One region of the Vibrio gazogenes genome, then DNA from elsewhere that is predicted to be linked to it. Evidence: riboswitches for the same ligand, from Rfam matches in the RefSeq annotation. Region 1 holds a riboswitch; the other holds the start of a gene.
What was found. A riboswitch is a leader RNA that binds a small molecule or an ion and turns the genes downstream of it on or off. The one in region 1 is predicted to bind lysine.
Positions count from the first base shown of each region.

Region 2: linked by a shared signal. The riboswitch ahead of lysC (lysine-sensitive aspartokinase 3) and the one ahead of MKS89_RS09495 (Na+/H+ antiporter NhaC family protein) in region 1 are both predicted to bind lysine.

Region 1 is NZ_CP092587.1:2,148,247-2,151,673, forward strand. Features, by position in the region: His leader region at 1-59, opposite strand, end outside; gene MKS89_RS09495 (Na+/H+ antiporter NhaC family protein) at 254-1,834, opposite strand; lysine riboswitch at 1,953-2,138, opposite strand; gene MKS89_RS09500 (H-NS histone family protein) at 2,485-2,886, shown strand; gene MKS89_RS09505 (inosine/guanosine kinase) at 3,028-3,427, opposite strand, start outside.
Region 2 is NZ_CP092587.1:3,060,303-3,063,729, reverse strand. Features, by position in the region: gene MKS89_RS13715 (PglL family O-oligosaccharyltransferase) at 1-298, shown strand, start outside; gene MKS89_RS13710 (pyridoxal-phosphate-dependent aminotransferase family protein) at 301-1,431, opposite strand; lysine riboswitch at 1,618-1,794, shown strand; gene lysC (lysine-sensitive aspartokinase 3) at 1,905-3,266, shown strand.

The DNA.
Region 1 (3,427 bases):
TATCTCCCGGGTATGCGCTCACCTCCCGAAAGATAACTTAGGGATGATGATGGTGATGAATGTTCATCACGAAACTGTTTTTCACAATAAAAGTTTTCATAATAAAACCGCGCATACTTGGATAAATCTTTAACTTGCCTATCAAGCTTCCTTCACACTATACAAGCTTAAGGGGTTTTGCAACCCCTCTTGTGACTTTTTATGCAAATAATCTTCATAAGACAAAATCACACCCGATAAGGACAAATCATCATCAGATGTGTTCAGAGCGATTATCTTGAGATTGCAGTCGTATCCGAAAACCAAAGCAGATAACAATAAACACAGCAAGTGTCACCAGCAGGGATAAACCAACAGAATCACTCAACCCTAACACGATATAGCCAATCAACGAGATAAACGCCACTAATAACGCATAAGGGAGCTGGGTCGAAACATGATCAATATGCTTACACCGCGCCCCGGTGGACGACAAAATCGTTGTATCAGAAATCGGAGAACAGTGATCACCAAAAACAGAACCGGCGAGCACTGCGGCCAACATTGGCATCATTAGCGCCAGTTCGGTTGCACCAGCGATATCCCCGGCAATCGGTAGCATAATACCAAACGTTCCCCACGATGTACCAGTCGCGAATGCCATAAGACCTGACAACACAAACAGAATTGCCGGCAACCAGTGTACCGGAATGTTGCCTTGCGTCATCGACGAGAGATAGAGCCCTGTCTGCATGTCTTTAATCACCGCCCCAATCGTCCATGCAAAAAACAGTACTAAAATCGCACCGAACATCGACTTCAGACCAATCCATAACGTTTTCAGGATGATGCCCAGTGGCATTCGTTGTCTCAATACCGAAAACAACGCCATCAATAGTCCGACCAAACCACCGTCGATCAAAGACATCCCTACATCCGTATTCTCAAACGCCCCTAAAACACTAAATGTTTCACCAGCAGCAGTAAGTGACTGCCAGCCGGTGAAGATCATCGCGCCAACGGTAGCAATGACCAATGCGATAATCGGCACAATTAAGTCACGAACACGCCCTGATTCACTTTCTTGAATATCGAGCTCATCTTTGAGTTCTACCGCCTGATCATTACGCCCGATGCCCGATGAAACACGATGCTCATGATGTTTCATCGGGCCGATATCTAATTGAAAAACGATCATCGCAAACACCATAAGCAAGGCAAAAATGGCGTAGAAGTTCATGGGAATTAACTCAACATATGCATTCAACGGTGTATATTCGGTCATACCGTGGGACACTAAAATCCCACCGATAATGGTCATAATATACGCGCCCCAGCTAGAAGCAGGCATGATAATACACATGGGTGCTGCGGTTGAATCAAGAATATACGCGAGTTTTGCGCGTGAGACACCGAACCGGTCAGTCACCGGACGAGCAATCGAGCCGACCGCCAGACTATTAAAATAGTCATCGACAAAAATAAAAACGCCCAAAAAAGCAGCAAGTAATTGTGCACCTTTATTACCTTTCACTTTTTGATCCGCCCACAGTGCAAATGCACGTGTACCACCAGAAAGCGTCAGCATTGCAGTCATCATTCCTAATAGAAGGAGAAAACCGATGATACTCATGTTCCAACTGTTTATTGCGCCGTCTTCAATGACCAACGCATAAACTTTGCCTTGAATATAATCCAATGAAGAAAACAGTGAATAGCCGTTCAACAGGCAGGCCCCTAACAGGATGCCAACGCCTAAAGAAAGCAGCACTCGTCTGGTTAGGATCGCCATACCTAAAGCAACAACCGGCGGAACAAGAGATATTAAGGAGGAGGAAAAATCAACTAATGTCATGATCTTCAATAACCAATAATTTAATATGGTAAGAGACCTACTGCATTGCCATGATATGAATAAGCGGTTTGCGTCATTCAAATGATGAACTAAGTGAAAAACATCTAGTTTCACCCAATCCTACAGTAGCGCTCCATAGTTATACAAAATAAATAGACTATGGCAGTGTTGCCCCTATTTGAGAACAACCCCAGCAAACGGCCTCGGATAAACTCGTTCACTTCGGCAAAAAAGCCTTTCAATCAAGGTCATAGGCATCACCCTCGCTTGATTTACTGATCTTGATTGCACCTCTACACGGGCTAGCACAATTCACTACCGTTTTGACAAAGCAACGGCAGTATATGTCGATGACCGAATTAGAACGCGCCCATTGTACGAATACCGGAACCATTTGCAATAGGTTTATCCTTTCTTCAAACCAAAAGGATCAATCAATTGCATCGTATTAATCTCCATCAATAATTCAAGTTAACAAATCAAGCTCATATATGATATTCATCGTAATTAATGATAACTTGACACATGTATTTACAATAATTTACGATTCTGCCAATTTTTTTATATATTATTAGTTCGCTAATGTTGTCATAATAAATATCTACGTTTATTATTACATTGTGTTTAAATAAAGTTGTGGGAATAACAAAATGTCGGAACTAACTAAAACTCTACTGAATATTCGTAGCTTACGTGCCTATGCACGTAATTTAACACTCGCTCAGTTAGAAGAAGCTTTAGAAAAACTGACCTCTGTCGTTGAAGAGCGTAGAGAATCAGAAGAACAAGAACGAGCAGAAAGAGAGAAGCAAGAAGAAAAACTGGCTCAAATTGCTGAACAAATTGCACAAGATGGTATCGATGTAGACGCGTTAATTTCTGCACTTTCCACCGAAGGTAAGACAAAAGGTAAACGTGCACCACGCCCAGCGAAATATAAATATATCGATGAAAACGGTGCAGAAAAAACTTGGACAGGTCAAGGTCGTACACCATCAGTAATTCAAAAAGCCCTTGATGAAGGCAAATCTCTAGATGATTTTTCGCTCTAATTCCAGAAGCGAAAAAAATAAAAGGCTCCGTATGGAGCCTTTTTATTGTTTCGCATTCAGGAGAATTATATGAACCTTTGTGCTAAGCCAATTATTTTTCGCGAAACTGTTTAACCACTTTATTGAACTCAATTATTTTTGTTATCGTTCCCAATATGCTTCTTCCAGACTATCTTCTCTTTCCGGTAAGCCTTTTGATAACCTCGGTGAATGCTGAGTTAAAACTTCATAGCTTGCTCTATTAGAATACTTACACACTTGGGAGAACGATGAATAAGTAATAGCATCATATTGATGTTTAATTGAATTCGGTACATTCATTTTATGATATCGATTCGCCGCCATGTCATGTAATAAAGCAGATAATGCAGCATCCCCAGCACCATTGGTATTTTGAATCACTTCCGGCCCCCCCATATAAGGTGCAATATGTGAGTACACTTTGATCGGGTGAGTACAACTCTGCTTCATCATTGGCCGACTAAATTCGTAGCGATTAAATTCGGGAATACTACCCGGTAATAAAGGCAAGCTGGTTTGA
Region 2 (3,427 bases), 910 kb from region 1:
ACAGTATGTGCCTGTCGTCTGGCATGATCAATTGATGAAAGTGCAGTTGATTGACCAGTTGAAGCAAAAGAATCCGCAACAGCATCGGCAGCCGCTGAGTACCTACGTACCTTGGCTGCTTGAGTTGATCCAGCGGCAGCCAAGGCCAGAATACTATCAGTTGCTCATGGCGTTATATCAGCATATCGGAGATATCAATCGTGCAGAGCAATCACGGATCGAGGCTGAGTTTTTATTTCCTCACTATCCTTTTGTGCTCCCGGACAAACAGCCTATCGTACAGTCCGATCCTGAGTAATTTCATTGCTTGCTCTGTGTGAGCGCATCTTCCAATGCTTTCAGGCAGAGTGCGATATTTTCGGGTCGGGCGCTATATCCCATCAGCCCGATTCGCCACGCATTACCGGCAAACTGGCCTAATCCTGCACCAATTTCCAAATTATACTGGTGCAATAAATAACTTCTGACCCACGCATCGTCAATCCCTTCAGGAATTCGGACGGTATTCAGTTGTGGCAACCGTTCTGATGCTTCAACGACAAACGTCAGCCCCAGTTGTTCGAGTCCCTGTTTCAGTTGTTGATGCATTTGCTGGTGGCGATGCCATGACGACGCCAGTGATTCTTCTTGTAACAGCACTAGCGACTCATGGAGTGCGTATAACGTATTCACCGGTGCGGTGTGGTGATAGCTTCGTTTCTGTTGGCCACTCCAGTACCCCATGACCAAAGTTTGATCGAGAAACCAACTCTGGACCGGGGTTTTACGGGCTTTGATGGTCTCAATTGCTGCCTGAGAAAATGTCAGGGGAGACAGGCCGGGAACACAGGAAAGACACTTTTGGCTCCCCGAGTAAACTGCGTCGAGCTGCCATTCATCTACTGCTAAAGGGACACCGCCTAATGAAGTGACTGCATCTACGATGGTCAACAAACCGTACTGCTTGGCCAAATGACCTAGCGCTTTTGCATCACTGAGTGCTCCGGTTGACGTCTCGGCATGGACAAACGCTAATACTTTCGCATCCGGATGTTCTTGAATGGCCTGTTCGACTTTTTCAACGGAAACACTTTCTCCCCATGCGTTATCCACCAGCACTGCGTTGGCACCACAACGGATCACATTCTCCCGCATTCGTTCGCCAAAAACGCCGTTTCGGCAGACGATTACCTTGTCTCCCGGTTCCAGTAAATTGACGAAACAGGCTTCCATTCCGGCACTGCCGGGGGCAGAAATCGCAATCGTAAATTCATTTTCGGTCTGAAATGCATATTGTAAGAGAGACTTCAATTCATCCATCATTTGAATAAATAACGGGTCAAGGTGCCCGATTGTCGGTCGGCTTAAGGCCTGTAAAACCCGAGGATGAATATCAGACGGGCCGGGGCCCATAAGTGTTCTTTGCGGTGGGAAAAAACTTTGTACAGTCACAAGCTGACTCCTTTCATTGACACTGATCGGCAAGTTATCAGGCTAACGCTTATCCGTAAGGAAAGCTATCCGACACAAGTCTAGTTGTGTATTTTTCTACGATTTGAGTATTTGGGTAAAAATTGACCTACTTGATTCAATTTGTCATTGACATTGATAGGACAAAAACGTTCAATACCTAAGCTATTAAGCAGAAGAGGAGCACTGCCCAGGCAGGTATTCTGTGGAGCCTCAACTCCAAGACAGAATATTCAGGGGGAGTAGTGCCGAGACAGTCCAGAGTTGTGGATTTGGATTGTCGGGTGAATGGGCTGAATCCCGTCAACTGTCATCAGTGCTAACTGATGAAGAGCTTCTGAGGTCTACTCTCATCGAATCGCCTCTATTTTTGCTCTAGAAATACTCTCTTCGAACATTGGACGTTGGTTACCCAACACAATATTTTTATTTTAGGAAGTCGTGGGAGAAATGCCGTGAGTGCATTCAATGTCGCCAAATTTGGCGGAACAAGCGTGGCAAACTTCGAAGCAATGAGTCGTTGTGCTGCCGTCATCGAAAGTAATCCTGACACCAAGCTTGTTGTCAGTAGTGCCTGCTCTGGTGTGACAAATCTGCTGGTTGAACTTGCCAACGGTGTTCAGGATACAGAAAGACGTACCTCTATCTTAGAACAATTAGCTAATATCCATTTTTCAATTATTGAATCGTTGCAAGAACAAGATTCAGTCAAAGAAGCGGTTCAGGCTATTCTTGACACGGTGACGAGCCTGGCAGACGCAGCATCGTTTCAGACCAGTAATAAACTGACCGACCATTTGGTTGCCTGTGGTGAATTAATTTCGACGCATATTTTGACTCAAGTTCTCAAAGAACGGGGTATCGATGCCGTCAGATTTGATATTCGAGATGTGTTACGCACCGATGATTACTATGGCAGGGCTGAACCACAAGTCGAAGCCACGGGCATGCAAGCGAAAGAGAAACTGGCACCATTGTGTAAAAAACATCTGGTGGTGACACAGGGATTCATCGGTTCCGATGAGCAGGGCAATACAACCACGTTGGGCCGCGGTGGGAGTGACTACTCAGCGGCACTGATTGCAGAAGCGGTTCAGGCATCCGGGCTGGAAATCTGGACGGATGTTCCCGGAATTTATACCACGGATCCACGCATTGTGCCTAATGCTGCGCCGATTCCTGAAATTAGCTTCAATGAAGCTTCAGAAATGGCGAACTTTGGCGCAAAAATCTTGCATCCTTCAACGTTGCTGCCTGCGCTTCGGCATGGGATTCCCGTTTTTGTCGGTTCATCGAAAGAGCCGGAGAAGGGGGGCACATGGATTCGGAAACGCGTTGAAAACTCACCTTATTTCCGGGCGCTGGCATTACGGGCCAATCAAACCATGGTGACGATTCGCAGTGCTAAAATGTTCCACGCATATGGCTTTTTGGCCAAAGTTTTTGAAATTCTGGCTAAGCATAAAATCTCAGTCGATTTGATTACCACGTCAGAGATTAGTGTATCGATCACGCTGGATAAAACGGACACGGCTGGTGGTGCGCCAGAGCTTCCTGCGGCAGCCCGAGCAGAGTTGGAAGAACTCGCTCATATTGAAGTCGAACGAAACCTGAGTCTGGTGGCTTTGATCGGGAACCATATGGAGACCAAGGGGTATGCCAAAGAAGTTTTCAGCACGCTGGGCGATTACAACATGCGTATGATTTGTTATGGCGCCAGTGATCATAATCTGTGTTTTCTTGTTGATGCTGACGACGCAAAAAGTGTCATCCAGAAACTGCATCAAGATCTGTTTGAGCCGCAAGACAACGACTAAAACCATCGAGAAAACAAGTCAGAATATTCACAAGAGGTTGGCGATGCCAACCTCTTTTTTTATGCCATTTTCGGTTTGCTCGTGCTTCGTCAATAGTGTCGAGACGAAGTGTCGAGCATGATTAATTTGGTGGATGATTTGTTTGCGATATCGAGGGTTTT